One region of the Geobacillus sp. TFV-3 genome, then DNA from elsewhere that is predicted to be linked to it. Evidence: a T-box and tRNA genes for the amino acid it is inferred to sense, from the RefSeq annotation. Region 1 holds a T-box; the other holds one or more tRNA genes.
The links. The T-box of region 1 lies ahead of pheS (phenylalanine--tRNA ligase subunit alpha). A T-box ahead of a tRNA ligase gene usually reads a tRNA of that ligase, here a tRNA-Phe.

Region 1 (8,725 bases):
CGTACATCATGGCGAACTTGATGTGCAGGCCGATCGGGTTTTACGTGCCAAAAGGCAATCCGCGCGGCATCCAAACGTGGAGCGACTTAGGAAGGAGCGACGTCACGATCGTCAACCGGGAAAAAGGAGCGGGGGCGCGTGTGCTCTTGGATGAACAGCTGCGCCTGCATGGGCTGTCGCCGTCCGCTATTCGCGGGTATGAACGGGAAGAGACAAGCCACTTAAGCGTCGCCTCAGCGGTGGCGGCGGGCCTTGCTGATGTCGGCATCGGCACGGAAAAAGTGGCGCGAATGGCCGGCGTCGAATTCATTCCACTGATGAAAGAGCAGTATGATGTCGTCATGCTGCGGACGCCGGAGAACGAACCGCTCATCGCCGCCGTCTTGAACGTGCTTCGCTCCGATTCATTCCGCGCCGAACTCGAAGCGCTCGGCGGATACGATGTGTCGCAAACCGGGCAAATCATCGCCGAACGCGGCTGACAGGGCAGCACAACCGCATCTGTATCGATGCAACGAAAACGTTTACCATCTCCTTGACGGAAAAACCGCTTGTCCATTTTTTCGACTGCCAAGGCCTGCCTCCGTCACGTCTTGGCAGTCGATCAAATGCTTGGGAAAAGCGACAAATGTGAAAGCTTCAAATGGCATCTATATGTTTTGGACATCAGGCGATGATTCAGCGGAACCTTCCGAATCCCATTTCCTTGCTTCGATTCTATGCCATCCATCCAAAAAAGAAGCTGTTCCAAAAGCGAGCCGCTTTTTGGAACAGCTTTTCGTTTTACCCGCGCAAAACGGCGCCAAATTGCTTCTCGACCACAGCGAGCACCCGCTCGTGGACGGCGGTGACTTCTTCGTCCGTGAGCGTCCGCTCTGGATCATAATAACGGAGCGAGAAGGCGAGCGATTTTTTCCCGTCCGGCAGACGGTCGCCTTGGTAGACGTCAAAGAGGGAAACGTCTTTGACGAGCGGTTTCCCGGCTTCGGCGATCGCTTGCTTCAAGGCGCCGGCTTCGACGTCCTCGTCGACGACCAACGCAATGTCGCGCACGACCGATGGGAAGCGCGGAATCGGCTCGTAGCGGATCGCTTCGCTTTCGGCGTTCAACAGCTCGGCCAAAGCAAGCTCGAACACATACGTTTCTTTCAAATCGTATTCTTTTTGCACGGCCGGATGGAGCTGGCCAACAAAGCCGATGACCGTTCCGTCAAGCCAAATATCGGCGGTCCGTCCCGGATGCAAATCAGCGCGCTTCGCCGGGCGGTACGCGATGCGGTGGTCAACGCCAAGCAAGGAGAACAGGCCGTCTAAGATGCCTTTTGCGACATAAAAGTCAGCCGCTTTTTTCTCTCCTTGCCACAAATGGGTGTGCCATAAGCCGGTGATGACGCCGGCAAGCCGCTCTTTTTCCGCCGGTTGGACGTGTTCCCCGCGAGCCAAATAGACAGAGCCGATTTCGTACAAGGCGACGTTCTCGACTTGGCGGGCCCGGTTGTAGCTCGCCGCTTCGAGCAAATGCGGAATCAAGCTTTGCCGAAGAACGCTCCGCTCTTCGCTCATCGGCAGCGCCAAGCGGATCGGCTCGGTCGTCTCGAGCGCAAAGCGCGGCGCTTTGTCCGGACTCGTGAGTGAATACGTGATGGCTTGGAACAAGCCGGCCCCTTCCAAATAGCGGCGGACGCGGCGGCGCTTCGCTTGATATGGTGTGAGATGGCCTGGTTTCGCCTCAGCCACCGGCAAGGTTGCCGGCAGATGGTCATAGCCGTACAAGCGGGCGACTTCCTCGATGATATCTTCCTCAATGGCAATGTCACGGCGGCGCGACGGGACATGGACGGTAAACGTTCCGTTGTCCTCCGTAAACGGGAATTGCAAGTTCGAAAGAATGGCGGCGACTTCCTCTTTCGTCATCGCTGTGCCGAGCACACTGTTGATGCGTTCGAGCGTGACCGTCACCACCACTGGCTCCTCACGCCACGCGTTGGCTTCGACGATGCCGCCGACGACCTCACCACCCGCATACTTGGCCATCAAAGCGGCGGCGCGCTCGAGCGCTTCTTTCGTCCGCGCCGGATCGATTCCTTTTTCAAATCGGGTGCTCGCCTCACTGCGCAGCCCGTGGTCTTTCACCGCCTGACGGATGACCGGGCTCGTAAAGTACGCCGCTTCGATGAAGACGGTTTTCGTGTCGCCGCGCACTTCCGAGTTCGCCCCGCCCATCACGCCCGCTAGAGCGACCGGTTCGCGGCCGTTTGTGATGACGAGGTGCTCTTCGCTCAGCTTCCGTTCGACATCATCAAGCGTGACGATCGTTTCGCCCGTTCTCGCCCGGCGGACGACGATCTCCTTCGAACCGAGGCGGTCGTAATCAAACGCATGGAGCGGCTGGCCGTATTCAAGCAAAATGTAGTTCGTGATGTCCACGACGTTGTTGTGCGGGCGAATGCCGGCAGCCATCAAGCGCGCCTGCATCCAAAGCGGCGACGGGCCGATCTGGACGTTTTTCACGATCCGCCCGGCGTACAGCGGATTGTCTCCCGGCGCCTCGACGCGGACGGAAATGTAATCATGGACATGTTCGCTGTTTTCGCTGACCGCCGCTTCCGGCAGCTTTACTTCGCGGCCGAGAATGGCGGCGACTTCATAGGCGACGCCGATCATGCTTAAGCAATCGGCGCGGTTCGGCGTTAAGGAGAGCTCCAACACCTCGTCATAAAGCCCAAGCCATTCCAATGCGTCGGCGCCGACCGGCGCGTCGCTTGGGAAGACGAAAATGCCGTCGGCGTATTCTTTCGGCACAACTTTCGCCTCAACCCCTAACTCTTGGAGCGAACAAATCATGCCGTTGGACTCTTCGCCGCGCAATTTTGCCCGTTTGATTTTGAAATTGCCCGGTAGCACCGCTCCGACTTTCGCCACAGCGACTTTTTGCCCTTTGGCGACGTTCGGGGCGCCGCAAATGATTTGCACCGGCTCGCCTTCGCCTAGATCGACAAGGCATTTTCGCAGTTTATCAGCGTTCGAATGTTGTTCGCACTCGAGCACATGGCCGATGACGACTCCATTCATTCCGCGGTCTAGCGCCTCGACCCGCTCGACTTCGATGCCGCTTTTCGTGATGCGATCGGCGAGCTCTTTGGCCGTTACGCCCGTCAAATCAACATACTCGTTGAGCCAACGATAAGACACGAGCATGGAAAACCCCTCCTTTTTCTGTTACACACGCAAAAATTGGCGCAAGAAACGTAGATCGTTTTGATAGAAATGACGGATGTCATCGATGCCGTACTTCAACATGGCGATCCGCTCCGGCCCCATGCCGAACGCAAAGCCGGTGTACGTTTTCGAATCAAAACCGGCCATCTCAAGCACGTTCGGGTGCACCATGCCGGCGCCTAAAATTTCGATCCAGCCCGTGCCTTTGCAGACGCCGCAGCCGTGCCCTTCGCAGCGGAAGCAAGAGACGTCAACTTCAACCGATGGTTCCGTGAATGGGAAAAAGCTCGGCCGGAAACGGATGTCGCGTCCTTCGCCAAACAGCTTGCGGGCAAATTCGCGCAGCGTCCCTTTTAAATCGCTCATCCGGATGTTCCGGTCAACGACAAGTCCTTCAATTTGCGTAAACTGATGCGAATGGGTCGCATCGTCGGTGTCGCGGCGGTACACTTTCCCCGGACAGATGATTTTCACCGGCCCGCGCCCGCGGTGTTTCTCCATCGTTCGCGCCTGCATCGGCGACGTATGGGTGCGAAGCAAAATCTCTTCGGTGATGTAAAACGAGTCTTGCATATCGCGCGCCGGATGCCCCTTTGGCAAGTTGAGGGCCTCAAAGTTGTAATAGTCAGTCTCCACTTCCGGCCCTTCGGCGACCGTATAGCCCATGCCGATAAACAAATCTTCAATTTCTTCAATGACGCGCGTGAGCGGATGTGGATTGCCAAGCCGCACCGGCCGGCCCGGCAGCGTCACATCGATCGCTTCGGCGGCCAATTTTCTCTCGACTTCCTCTTGCTCGAGTTTCGCTTGTTTCGCCTCGAGCGCCTGTTGGATCACCTCTCTCACTTCATTGGCCAGCGCCCCGATTTTCGGACGTTCCTCGGGCGGCAGCGCCCCCATGCCGCGCAGCACTTCGGTGATCGGCCCTTTTTTGCCTAAATAGGCGACGCGCACGTCGTTCAGTGCTTTGACGTCTTTCGCCTCATCGATTCGGCGAAGCGCTTCTTGTTTCAGCTCGTACAGCCGTTCTTTCACTTGAGTCCCTCCTGTATCAAAAATAAAAAACCCGCCCCCAGTAAGGGACGAGTTGTTGCTCGCGGTACCACCCTTGTTAACAGCACAAATGTGCTGTTCGCTTCATTGCGATAACGGCCGAAAGCCGGAACACCTTTACATCCGTCGTCGGGATGGTCCCGGTGCCAACTCGGGAGGTGAACTTCACTTGCCTCGGCCATAAAAACGCTCCCAGTCTACGGCGTTTTCTCCCTGGATGGCGAACAGCAAGCTACTTTTCTCCGTCATCGTTGTTGTCCGTATGGGAAATTTCGCTATCCATTATACGCAAATAGGCAGGCAAAGGCAAGGTCAGGCGGAAATTTCTTTGCGCAGCTCATCGATTTCCGCTTCCTGCTCAATCGAACGGATGGCAAGGCGCTCCATAATCTTTTCCTGCCGCACTTGCCCTTCCTTGAGCGCCGCGACATCTTTTTTTACTCCAAACATGTCCTTTTTCATGGAATCCATATCTTTTTTCATCGCGTCCATATCTTTTTTCATCGCGTCCATATCCCGTTTCATCGTATCGACATCGTTTTGGATGCGGTCCACTTTGTCTTCGAGTTGTTTCACGCTTCCTTGCAGCTTGACGATGTCCATGCGCATTTGTTCGATGTAGGCTCCTTGAACATCAAGACGCTCAAGCACCGCGTTCAACAATGCCCGCAGTTCGTCATCCATCCGTCTCCGTCCCCCTTGTCCGATTCATTTTCTTTTCTATTTTACCGCACCGCCTGCAAGGAATAAAGCAAAATTCCGGCCGCGACGGCGACGTTCAGCGACTCGGCTTGGCCATAAATCGGGATGTACACGTTCTCGGTCGTGAGACCCAGCAGTTCGGGACGGACGCCGCCTCCTTCGTTGCCGACAAGCAGGGCGAACGAAGACGACCGGGGGATGGTGCGGTAATCGACAGCGTTCTCCAAGGCGGTGCCGTACACCGGAATGTCCTGCTCCTTCAAGCGCGCGATCCATTCCGCCACATCGCCTTTGACAATGGGAAGATGAAACAGCGACCCTTGCGTCGCCCGCACGACTTTCGGGTTGTACAAGTCGACGCATCCTTCACCGAGGATGACGGCATCGATGCCGGCGGCATCGGCGGTGCGAATCATCGTGCCGAGGTTGCCGGGATCTTGCACAGCGTCAATGAGCAAAGCCGTCTTCACGCCCTTAAGCTCGTACGACAGCTGCCGGCAGACGGCGGCGATTCCTTGCGGGGTTTCCGTTCTGCTGACCGCCTTCATCACCGCTTCGGTCACGATCGTGACTGGAACGCCAGTGACATTCCACCCCGGCGGGACGGCCGTCTGTTCATCGACAATCAGTTCAACAAGCGGCGCGTTGCTTTTCACTGCCTCTTCGACAAGATGGAACCCTTCAAGCAAAAACAATCCGGTCTCATCGCGCCCTTTTTTCGTCAACAATTTTTTCCATTGTTTGACGCGCGCGTTTTTCGGCGATTCGATCCGCTTCACCGTTTCGTCCCCCAATGTTTGGCGATAAACTCGTCGCGTCCGGAGGCGGCGCGGTCTTGTTTGTAATGCTCCGGATTTTTCTTATGGTAGTTTTGATGATACTCTTCCGCCGGGTAAAACGTCGTCGCCGGCAAAATTTTTGTCACGATCGGCTTCGAAAAACGCCCGCTTTCCTCGAGCGCCCGCTTCGACTGCTCGGCGAGCTGGCGCTGTTTTTCGTTATGGTAAAAAATCGCCGTCCGGTATTGCGGCCCGCGGTCGTGAAACTGGCCGCCGTCATCGGTCGGGTCGATTTGGCACCAATACAGCTCAAGCAGCCGCTCATACGGGAACACGTCCGGGTCGAACGTAATTTGCACCGCTTCGTAGTGGCCGGTCGTACCCGTTTTCACTTGCTCGTACGTTGGATTTTCCACATGTCCCCCTGTATAGCCGGAGACGATGCCGTAAATGCCATCGAGCTCCTCAAACGGCGTCACCATGCACCAAAAGCAGCCGCCGGCGAATGTCGCTTTTTCCATTGTGTCGTCACCTCATGCGTCAAGTTTCTTCATTTTGATTATAGCAAAAATGTGAGCCTCACACCCAAGACCAAGCCGTGACTGCTTTCCACCATACGGCTGAGCGCCATCTCTTGTCGTCTGCCCATCAGCCGCTCATGTCGATGAGTCAAGCCGCTGTTTCATTTCGTCAAGCAAGCGGTAAATGTCCATCGCGGTTTCTTCGTCATACGTATGGGACGTCCGGTTGCGGTCTTCCAGCATGCGAAGCCATGTCTCTCCGTCTTGAATCAACCCTTCCCGAAACGCCTCGCGAATCGTTTTCCGCGGACTTGTCACTTCGGCATACCCTTGATATTCCAAGTAAAGTTTCATCCATTTCCATGCCAGTTCGTACGTGACTTCAAATCGCTGAATGGTCGCATCCAAAACGAGATCATCCGTTTTGACGTCTCTTGCGGCACTTTGGCGAAGTTTGACGAGCGCCCGTTCGAAATCGTGAAACCGATCCACCAACCGGCTCATCGTGACCATCACCTTCCCGTGCTCGTTCGTTTGAAAAATCGTCTTTCCTTCTTGGTCAATATTCATTTTTAGCTGCTCGTTGTGAATTTGATTGTAATCAACAACATCGATCGTATAAATGATCGGAAGTTCATCCAAGTCCGATTGCAGGAGGTACAGCGGGCCTCCCGGCTTTCGAAATTTGATCGCCAAATCGATATCCGATCCTTCCTGATAATCTCCTCGTGCTCTTGAGCCGAACAAAATGACTTTTTCAATGACATCAGCATAACGGGAAAATAGATGGAGCAGTTGGCGAAACACCGTTCGTTCCAATCCATAGAGCGGCTTCGCAGCCATCGTCGCCATCACTCTTTTCGGTCTATATAGATGCAACGAAGAAGTTTAACATATCCTTGACGGAAAAGCGGTTTGTCCATTTTCGACTGTCGAAGGCAAGCCACAGGCTTGCCCCGTCGCGCCAAAGCGTGACGGAAGACCGAACGACCACCTGCTTCAAAGGCCCATATATGGGTCTGGAAGCGGCGTTGTTCGGTCGCCCGACAGTCGATAAAAGCTGCAAATGGTAAAACTTCAAATTGCATCTATATAGTTTTTCCTCTTATTATACCATATACGAGAGCCGCTCCATGTATAAATCCGCCGCCATTGGCAAAGGATAACGGTGTACAATACGGCCAACGAGGTGAGACAGATGGATTTAAACTTGCGGAAGGCGATTATGCACAATGTCGCCAACAATTCGAAAGAACAGCTGGAACATACGATCGAAGACGCAATCCAACGTGGCGAGGAAAAATATTTGCCCGGCCTCGGCGTCCTCTTTGAAGCGATTTGGACACACGCCAATGAGCAGCAAAAAGACATGATGCTCACAACCCTCGAGCTGGCGGTTAAACAATGACAAACACCGGCCGATTCGGCCGGTGTTTCCATTACTCAAACGTCAGTTGTTTCACTTTGTCGGCGTCAAGCCGTTTGATCACTTCGACTAATAGCTTGACCGTGTTTTCGTAGTCGTCGCGGTGCAAAATGGCGGCGTGCGAGTGGATGTAGCGCGTCGGGATCGCGATCGTGAGCGACGGAACGCCGTTGCCGGTTAAGTGAATGGCCCCGGCGTCCGTGCCGCCGCCCGGCATGGCGTCAAAATGGTACGGAATGTTCATCTCTTCCGCCACTTCGATGACAAATTCGCGCAAGCCGCGGTGCGACACCATCGTCGCGTCGTACAGAACGATGTGCGGGCCGGCGCCGAGTTTTCCCATCGCCTCTTTTTCCGACACGCCCGGCGTGTCGCCGGCGATGCCGACGTCAACGGCAAACGCGATATCTGGCTGAATGAACTGGGCGGCCGTGCGCGCGCCGCGCAGCCCGACTTCCTCTTGCACCGTGCCGACGCCGTATACCGTGTTCGGATGGTCAACGCCTTTCAGCTGTTTCAGCACATCGATTGCGACCGCGCAGCCGATCCGGTTGTCCCATGCTTTCGCGAGCAGCATTTTTTCATTGTTCAATACCGTAAACTCAAAATACGGCACGATCATATCGCCCGGGCGGACGCCCCACTCCATCGCTTCCTCGCGGCTTGCCGCGCCGATGTCGATGAACATATCTTTGATTTCCACCGGTTTTTTGCGCGCCTCCGGCGGCAAAATGTGCGGCGGCTTCGAACCGATGACGCCGGTGATGTCGCCTTTTTTCGTCACGATCGTCACGCGCTGGGCGAGCATCACTTGGCTCCACCAGACGCCAAGCGTTTGGAAGCGGATGAATCCTTTGTCGTCGATTTGCGTCACCATAAACCCGACTTCATCCAAATGGCCGGCGATCATCACTTTCGGCCCGCCCGATTTCCCTTCTTTTTTGGCGATCAAACTGCCGAGGCCGTCCGTTGTCACTTCATCTGCATACGGAGCTATGTATGTCTTCATCACATCGCGCGCTTCC
Region 2 (8,725 bases), 2.0 Mb from region 1:
ACACTAAAATGGCCGCCGTGTTCGACAAGTTTAACGAGCGCACTTTGTCATTCATCGGAATGCGAAGGCAACGATCCATATTGGCCTCAAGCAGCTCCTTCGGCAGCCCAGTTGTTTCGCGGCCGAACACAAAGAAAATATCCTTTTCCGTATCGCTAAAATCAAACGAATCATAATACCGGCGCCCGAATTTCGTAATGAAATAAAACTCCCCTTCCGGAAAGCGTGCGAATAGCTCGTCAAGCGAGTCATAATACGAAATGTTGACATACGGCCAATAATCAAGCCCGGCGCGCTTTAACATTTTATCATCCGTGGAAAACCCGAGCGGGCGGATCAAATGGAGCGACGTATCGGTTGCTGCGCATGTGCGGGCGATGTTTCCAGTATTGGCTGGGATTTCTGGTTGGTATAACACTACATGAAGCGGCATTTCCTTCACCTCAACAACGTTTATTTGCGATCGATGATGTGAAAAAACTTATAGCGAATGTTCGGCGTATAGGCACTGGAATCCTCATACGACCAATAGCGCATTCGGCTGTTTGTCGTATGGGCGTTCACAAGCGGCATCCCGTTCTGATCTTTCGCCACCACAATCGTTGAGTGGTCGAAGCGTCCGTCCCCTTGAAAATCATAACAGATGACATCACCTGCCATCAATTGCTCCGGCTCCGCCACTTCCACCGCCTGCAAGCCGATGCGCGACCCGCTCAAATACCAACGGAAAGCATGGGCCACAGCCCAGCTGTAACTCCAACTTCCGTTTTGACACCACCATCCCCTCGTCCGGTTCGGATAACCCGTCATCGGCGCCCCGCCCGCATACAAGCATTGGGAGACAAAATTCGTGCAATCGACTGGAAACGACGGAAACGACGGATTGTGCCGATTCCACCACATTTCCGCATACCGCACCGCCCGGGCGCGGTCATATTGGTAAGAAAGACGCTCCCCTGTCCATTGTTCCCGTTCGACGCGCGGCGCCTCCATATAGCCTCCCGTCCGGTTGATCGGTTCATCAGCTACAAGCTCACCGCGAACAAAACAGGCGCATCGCTCCTCAACCTGTTCTTCTATATATAGTGAACCCCTTTGCTGAATTAAAAATTGATGGTGGGCAATATACATAACTTTCGCTTCCCGCTCGATGGTCTGCCTGCCAACAATTTGTCCCCGGATCGTGCAACGGACGATCTCCGCGCCGCGCTTTTGGCAAAGCTGCTGCTTCCTTGCCGCTTCTTCGTTCCGTACGTTGCTTTCCGACACAAACGAACGGGCTCGCTCATCCAACCACGCGCGCAACTGTTTTTTCATGCCGCTTTCCACCACTTTCGTTTTTGTTACTACCTTATGTGGGGAAGCTGCGTTTTTTTCCCTATTCCTTTGCCTCGGACAACAGTTTCAATCCTTTTTCAATCTCAGCGATCACATCCGCATCCGTCTCCGTTTGCCGCGCAGCCTCCAAATAGGGTTTGGCGCTTGGATCCCCGATTTTCCCAAGCGCCCACGCCGCCGTTCCACGGATGACGGGACGGCTGTCCTCTTTCAACAACCGCAATAAATGCGGCACCGCAGTTCGGTCTTTGTAATGAGCGAGCGCCAAAATGCCGTTGCGCTGAATCGGCTTTTTCCCGCGCCATGAGCCCGCCATAGCCCCAAACTTCTCTTTAAATTCACGGTTGCTCATCTGAAGCAGCGGGATGAGCTTCGGCTTTACCGCTTCCGGATCCGGCTCGAATTCTGGATGCAAATGAAAGTCTTTCCCCTTATTTTCTGGGCAGACTTGCTGGCACGTATCGCAGCCGTACAGCCGGTTCCCGATTTTCTCCCGAAACTCATCAGCCAAAAAGCCTTTCGTTTGCGTTAAAAAAGAAAGGCACCGCTGCGCGTTCAGCTGCCCACCTTGCACAAGCGCCCCGGTCGGGCAGGCGTCAATGCATTTCGTGCATGTGCCGCATCGGTTTTCAACGGGTTCATCAGGGGGAAATGGAATATTCGTAATCATTTCTCCCAAATACACATACGATCCAAACTCCGGTGTAATGATGGAGCAGTTCTTGCCGCTCCAACCGATCCCTGCCCGTTCCGCCACAGCCCGATCGGCGAGCTCTCCAGTATCCACCATCCAGCGAACGCGGGCATGGGGCACTTTGGTCAGCAAAAACTCCTCGAGCTGTTGCAAACGTTCCCGCAGTACATCGTGGTAGTCCTTTCCCCATGACGCACGGCAAAAAACGCCGCGCCGTTCCGTCTTTGTCCCTTGCGGCGCATTTTTCATTTTGGACGGATAGGCAAGGGCAATGGCAATAATCGATTTTGCTTCCGGAAGAAGCAATGAAGGATTTGTCCGTTTCTCAATATCTGGTTCCTCAAAACCGGACTGATAGCCGAGCTCCTGCTGGCGGCGCAATCGTTCCTTTAATTCAACAAACGGATCGGCGCTTGCAAAGCCAATTTTATCAATGCCGATTGACCGACTGTACTCAACGACTTCCTGCTTTAATGCCATAACATCCATCGTTTTCCCTCCTTTCATCATATATGGTAAAATGAAACCCGAGGTGATCAAGATGAAATGCGTGATATCGCAACAGCTAAAGCAACGCCTTCCTTCCGGCAAATTCGGCGTCATTCGCTATCATCATATCGAGGTCAGCGATTCACCGCAAATGTTAAGGGGGCGGCTTGAGCTGTTTCAAGAATCTCTTTACATCGAGCTGCAGGAAAAGTCGATTACCGACATTCCCGAGATGGTCGAATGGCGCCGTACTTTCAAACAAATCGGAACGGACCCAAGCCGCTATCGACCATCAAGTGAAAGCCTGTACCGACGCATCCAGAAAAAAAGCTTCATCCCACCTATCCATTCAGCGGCGGACATAAACAACTTTTTTTCACTCTATTATAAAATTCCGCTCGGCATCTATGATCTAGACCGCATCGACGGGACAGTGACGCTCACGATCGGCACGGAACAAGACGAATATATCGCGTTAAACGGCCGCACAGTCAACTTTGCCAACAAGCTCGTCAGCAAAGATGAACGAGGGCCGTTTGGCAGTCCGATCGTCGATTCGGAGCGGACCGCCGTGACGAGAGAAACGAAAAACGCTTTGCAAATCGTTTACTTTCTCCCATCAACGCCAGAAGAAACCGCCAAGCACCAGCTTCAAGCCATCCAAACGATGTTTGTGCAAATTCATGGCGGCGAAGCCGACGCCCAATTGCTCGTTTGATCTTCTCCCCCACTTTTCTGCCGTTGGAAACGGGAGACTCCCTCCCTGCTTGAACGCTCTCCCGTCTACGCTCACGCGTGGAAGTGGGGGTCTTCTCGGTTTAGGGTGAGAAATAAAAAACGCAATGCCTCGTTCTTTAACGAAACGAAACACTGCGTTGTCCCCAACAATCATAACGTAATTTTGCAACTAACGATAAAGATTATAACAGATTTCTACACACATTGCAAGAAAAAACGCAAAAATCGACAAAACAAATTGTACAAAAAGGCACCAGAATCTCTGGTGCCAGCAACCAGTGACCCGTACGGGATTCGAACCCGTGTTACCGCCGTGAAAGGGCGGTGTCTTAACCACTTGACCAACGGGCCATTATGGCGGAGAAGGCGGGATTTGAACCCGCGCGCCGCAAAACTGCGACCTAACGGTTTAGCAAACCGTCCCCTTCAGCCACTTGGGTACTTCTCCGTAACATGGCTCCGCAAGTAGGATTCGAACCTACGACCTACCGGTTAACAGCCGGTTGCTCTACCGCTGAGCTATTGCGGAATGATCATGACAAATTTCATTAGTTATTATAGCGAATCCTCAGACAATATGCAATGAAACATGGTGGGCCTAAGTGGACTTGAACCACCGACCTCACGCTTATCAGGCGTGCGCTCTGACCAGCTGAGCTATAGGCCCATCAAAAGCGGGTGATGGGAATCGAACCCACGACATCAGCTTGGAAGGCTGAGGTTTTACCACTAAACTACACCCGCATATAATTTTGATTGATATCTCCCACGCTTCCCCTGTGCCCCTTCCTCTGCAAGCCTGTTCGAGGAAGCCAGATGCGTCGGGGCAACTCGCAGCAGATTCGATGATGCGAAGGCTCGTGGCTGCGGTTTTACCACTAAACTACACCCGCAAATATATTGAAGAAAAGGGCGACTAGTGGGAATCGAACCCACGCATGCCAGAGCCACAATCTGGTGCGTTAACCACTTCGCCATAGTCGCCTCGTTCTGGTGCCGGCTGCAGGACTTGAACCCGCAACCTACTGATTACAAGTCAGTTGCTCTACCAATTGAGCTAAGCCGGCATGGTTCAAATACATTTACGCGATTCATCGAGAACAAAACATGGCGGAGGAGGAGGGATTCGAACCCCCGCGCGCCTTGCGGCGCCTCTCGGTTTTCAAGACCGACCCCTTCAACCACTTGGGTACTCCTCCAAAAAAGCAACAATAATAATGGTGGACCTTGTAGGACTCGAACCTACGACCGGACGGTTATGAGCCGTCTGCTCTAACCAGCTGAGCTAAAGGTCCGATAATAGTGGCGGTGGAGGGGATCGAACCCCCGACCTCACGGGTATGAACCGTACGCTCTAGCCAGCTGAGCTACACCGCCACATTCAAGTCAAAAGGTGGAGCCTATCGGGATCGAACCGATGACCTCCTGCGTGCAAAGCAGGCGCTCTCCCAGCTGAGCTAAGGCCCCATGATAAATCGGGAAGACAGGATTTGAACCTGCGACCTCACGGACCCGAACCGTGTGCTCTACCAAGCTGAGCTACTTCCCGACCAAACGCGCTCGAGAGGATTCGAACCCCTAACCTTCTGATCCGTAGTCAGATGCTCTATCCAATTGAGCTACGAGCGCACAAGTGCCGAGGGCCGGACTCGAACCGGCACGGTAGTTACCTACCCCAGGATTTTAAGTCCTGTGCGTCTGCCAATTCCGCCACCCCGGCGGAAGTGGAGCGGAAGACGGGGTTCGAACCCGCGACCCCCACCTTGGCAAGGTGGTGTTCTACCACTGAACTACTTCCGCAAGACGATGAGCCATGGAGGACTCGAACCTCCGACCCTCTGATTAAAAGTCAGATGCTCTACCTACTGAGCTAATGGCTCATAGTTAAGTATACACTCACAACCAACGATGTCCCTTCCTCTACCAGCCCATTCAAGGAAGTCGTATGCGTCGGGACAACTCGAAGCAAATCCGAAGATGCTTCGCTCGTTGCTCTACCTACTGAGCTAATGGCTCATAGTTAGGAAAACACTCTAAGTATTATCTAGCTCTACCTGCCCCTTCCTCTGCCAGCCCATTCAAGGAAGCCAAATGCGTCGGGGCAACTCACAGCGAACTCGAAGATGCAACGCTCGTTACTGAGCTAATGGCTTACGATTTATTTGAAAATAAAGATGCCGGCTGCAGGACTTGAACCCGCAACCTACTGATTACAAGTCAGTTGCTCTACCAATTGAGCTAAGCCGGCACGATATGAATGAGAAAAGTGACTTATTGTTGAGCTTTGTGCCTCTTCCTCTGCCAGCTGATTCAAAGAAGCTGGATGCGTCGAGGCAACTCGCAACTTATTCCATGAAGCGGATGCTCGTCTCTACCAATTGAGCTAAGTCGGCATGCATATCTTAATTATATGGTGGCTCGGGACGGAATCGAACCGCCGACACAAGGATTTTCAGTCCTTTGCTCTACCGACTGAGCTACCGAGCCATATTTTCTTTTCACCATGCTCATTGGTTGCTGTTGTGCCTCTTCCTCTGCCAGCTGATTCAAAGAAGCTGGATGCGTCGAGGCAACTCGAAGCAGATTCAGCGATGTTGAAGCTCGTCTCTACCGACTGAGCTACCGAGCATTATAAAAAATCTAGGTTTGATGAAATGGCGGTCCCGACGGGACTCGAACCCGCGATCTCCTGCGTGACAGGCAGGCATGTTAACCACTACACTACGGGACCATATTGGTTGCGGGGGCAGGATTTGAACCTGCGACCTTCGGGTTATGAGCCCGACGAGCTACCGGACTGCTCCACCCCGCGGCGATAAGAAAGCCAGTAAGTTTTGATAATGCTCTGAGTGTGCTATTCGTTGCCTCTTCCTCTACTAGTTGATTCAAGGAAGTGAGATACTTCGAGGTAACTCGAAGCAGATTCATCGTTGTTGCATCTCAAAGCGATAAACTCATTAAAATGGTGGAGGATGACGGGATCGAACCGCCGACCCCTTGCTTGTAAGGCAAGTGCTCTCCCAGCTGAGCTAATCCTCCACGGGGTTGCCTAGCAGCGACCTACTCTTGCAGGGGCGCTGGCCCCAACTACCATCGGCGCTGGAGGGCTTAACTTCCGTGTTCGGGATGGGAACGGGTGTTTCCCCTCCGCCATAGCCACTAGGCAATGATCATCAACTTATGGACAATCCTTATTATATCCATCCTGTTGGATTTGTCAACAGGATGTTCATTCCTTCAAAACTAGATAACCGTCGGAAGAAGCCGCAAGCCTGCGCTTTTCGTTGTCCAGCTCCGGCTCGCCGCCGCTCGGGGTCAAATAACCTTCGCCTTCGGGATGTGAACATCCCTGCAGGCGAAGAACATTTGCCCGTCGCGGCGAAACGCTCGCCTCCGCTTTTCTAATTAGGTCAAGCCCTCGATCGATTAGTATCCGTCAGCTCCACGTGTCGCCACGCTTCCACCTCGGACCTATCGACCTCGTCATCTTCGAGGGATCTTACCCGCTTCACGCGGTGGGAAATCTCATCTTGAGGGGGGCTTCACGCTTAGATGCTTTCAGCGCTTATCCCGTCCGCACATAGCTACCCAGCGGTGCCCCTGGCGGGACAACTGGTACACCAGCGGTGCGTCCATCCCGGTCCTCTCGTACTAAGGACAGCTCCTCTCAAATTTCCTCCGCCCGCGACGGATAGGGACCGAACTGTCTCACGACGTTCTGAACCCAGCTCGCGTACCGCTTTAATGGGCGAACAGCCCAACCCTTGGGACCGACTACAGCCCCAGGATGCGATGAGCCGACATCGAGGTGCCAAACCTCCCCGTCGATGTGGACTCTTGGGGGAGATCAGCCTGTTATCCCCGGGGTAGCTTTTATCCGTTGAGCGATGGCCCTTCCATGCGGAACCACCGGATCACTAAGCCCGACTTTCGTCCCTGCTCGACCTGTCCGTCTCGCAGTCAAGCTCCCTTGTGCCTTTGCACTCTCCGAATGATTTCCAACCATTCTGAGGGAACCTTTGGGCGCCTCCGTTACCTTTTGGGAGGCGACCGCCCCAGTCAAACTGCCCGCCTGACACTGTCTCCCACCCCGCTAAGGGGTGCGGGTTAGAATTTCAATACCGCCAGGGTGGTATCCCACCGCCGCCTCCACCGAAGCTGGCGCTCCGGCTTCCCAGGCTCCCACCTATCCTGTACAAGCGATACCAAAATTCCATATCAGGCTGCAGTAAAGCTCCACGGGGTCTTTCCGTCCTGTCGCGGGTAACCTGCATCTTCACAGGTAGTATAATTTCACCGGGTCTCTCGTTGAGACAGCGCCCAAGTCGTTACACCTTTCGTGCGGGTCGGAACTTACCCGACAAGGAATTTCGCTACCTTAGGACCGTTATAGTTACGGCCGCCGTTTACTGGGGCTTCGGTTCGCACCTTCGCTTCCGCTAAGCGCTCCCCTTAACCTTCCAGCACCGGGCAGGTGTCAGCCCCTATACGTCGCCTTTCGGCTTCGCAGAGACCTGTGTTTTTGATAAACAGTCGCTTGGGCCTTTTCACTGCGGCTCTTCCAGGCTCTTCACCCGAAAGAGCACCCCTTCTCCCGAAGTTACGGGGTCATTTTGCCGAGTTCCTTAACGAGAGTTCTCCCGCGCGCCTTAGGATTCTCTCCTCGCCTACCTGTGTCGGTTTGCGGTACGGGCACCTCTTCCCTCGCTAGAGGCTTTTCTTGGCAGTGTGGAATCAGGGACTTCCGGAATGCTCCGTCGCCGTCACCGCTTGGCCTTAGCGACCCGCGGATTTGCCTGCGGATCAGCCTCACGGCTTGGACAGGCTCTTCCAGCCGCCTGCTCGCCCTATCCTCCTGCGTCCCCCCATCGCTCAAACGGGAAGAAGGTGGTACAGGAATCTCCACCTGTTGTCCATCACCTACGCCTTTCGGCCTCGGCTTAGGTCCCGACTAACCCTGAGCGGACGAACCTTCCTCAGGAACCCTTAGGCTTTCGGCGCAGAGGATTCTCACCTCTGTTTTCGCTACTCATACCGGCATTCTCACTTCTAAGCGCTCCACCAGTCCTTCCGGTCTGGCTTCTCTGCCCTTAGAACGCTCCCCTACCGATGACCAACGGTCATCCCGCAGCTTCGGCGGCACGTTTAGCCCCGGTACATTTTCGGCGCAGAGCCACTCGACCAGTGAGCTATTACGCACTCTTTAAATGGTGGCTGCTTCTAAGCCAACATCCTGGTTGTCTTTGCAACTCCACATCCTTTTCCACTGAACGTGCACTTCGGGGCCTTAGCTGGCGGTCTGGGCTGTTCCCCTCTCGACCACGGATCTTATCACTCGTAGTCTGACTCCCGGGCATAAGTCGTTGGCATTCGGAGTTTGACTGGGTTCGGTAACCCGGTTTGGGCCCCTAGCCCAATCAGTGCTCTACCTCCAACACTCTTAAACCCGAGGCTAGCCCTAAAGCT

Region 2: it has a tRNA-Phe gene. The T-box ahead of pheS (phenylalanine--tRNA ligase subunit alpha) is inferred to sense a tRNA for this amino acid. The anticodon was not compared.

Annotation. Positions count from the first base shown of each region.
Region 1 is NZ_MPSP01000001.1:820,205-828,929, reverse strand. It holds gene BJQ97_RS04160 (helix-turn-helix transcriptional regulator) at 1-482, shown strand, start outside; gene pheT (phenylalanine--tRNA ligase subunit beta) at 784-3,198, opposite strand; gene pheS (phenylalanine--tRNA ligase subunit alpha) at 3,220-4,254, opposite strand; T-box leader at 4,295-4,530, opposite strand; gene BJQ97_RS04145 (coiled-coil domain-containing protein) at 4,585-4,956, opposite strand; gene BJQ97_RS04140 (TrmH family RNA methyltransferase) at 4,998-5,753, opposite strand; gene msrA (peptide-methionine (S)-S-oxide reductase MsrA) at 5,750-6,274, opposite strand; gene BJQ97_RS04130 (HI0074 family nucleotidyltransferase substrate-binding subunit) at 6,410-7,117, opposite strand; gene sspI (small acid-soluble spore protein SspI) at 7,473-7,682, shown strand; gene BJQ97_RS04120 (M42 family metallopeptidase) at 7,714-8,725, opposite strand, start outside.
Region 2 is NZ_MPSP01000001.1:2,810,257-2,818,981, forward strand. It holds gene trmL (tRNA (uridine(34)/cytosine(34)/5-carboxymethylaminomethyluridine(34)-2'-O)-methyltransferase TrmL) at 1-433, opposite strand, end outside; gene BJQ97_RS14190 (amidase domain-containing protein) at 454-1,317, opposite strand; gene queG (tRNA epoxyqueuosine(34) reductase QueG) at 1,379-2,521, opposite strand; gene BJQ97_RS14200 (B3/B4 domain-containing protein) at 2,574-3,239, shown strand; tRNA gene BJQ97_RS14205 (tRNA-Glu) at 3,539-3,610, opposite strand; tRNA gene BJQ97_RS14210 (tRNA-Ser) at 3,615-3,707, opposite strand; tRNA gene BJQ97_RS14215 (tRNA-Asn) at 3,714-3,788, opposite strand; tRNA gene BJQ97_RS14220 (tRNA-Ile) at 3,850-3,926, opposite strand; tRNA gene BJQ97_RS14225 (tRNA-Gly) at 3,933-4,003, opposite strand; tRNA gene BJQ97_RS14230 (tRNA-His) at 4,171-4,243, opposite strand; tRNA gene BJQ97_RS14235 (tRNA-Thr) at 4,251-4,326, opposite strand; tRNA gene BJQ97_RS14240 (tRNA-Ser) at 4,368-4,458, opposite strand; tRNA gene BJQ97_RS14245 (tRNA-Ile) at 4,478-4,554, opposite strand; tRNA gene BJQ97_RS14250 (tRNA-Met) at 4,563-4,636, opposite strand; tRNA gene BJQ97_RS14255 (tRNA-Ala) at 4,654-4,726, opposite strand; tRNA gene BJQ97_RS14260 (tRNA-Pro) at 4,735-4,808, opposite strand; tRNA gene BJQ97_RS14265 (tRNA-Arg) at 4,815-4,888, opposite strand; tRNA gene BJQ97_RS14270 (tRNA-Leu) at 4,894-4,979, opposite strand; tRNA gene BJQ97_RS14275 (tRNA-Gly) at 4,985-5,059, opposite strand; tRNA gene BJQ97_RS14280 (tRNA-Lys) at 5,067-5,139, opposite strand; tRNA gene BJQ97_RS14285 (tRNA-Thr) at 5,435-5,507, opposite strand; tRNA gene BJQ97_RS14290 (tRNA-Phe) at 5,671-5,746, opposite strand; tRNA gene BJQ97_RS14295 (tRNA-Asp) at 5,915-5,990, opposite strand; tRNA gene BJQ97_RS14300 (tRNA-Met) at 5,995-6,071, opposite strand; tRNA gene BJQ97_RS14305 (tRNA-Val) at 6,223-6,298, opposite strand; rRNA gene rrf (5S ribosomal RNA) at 6,307-6,423, opposite strand; rRNA gene BJQ97_RS14315 (23S ribosomal RNA) at 6,666-8,725, opposite strand, start outside.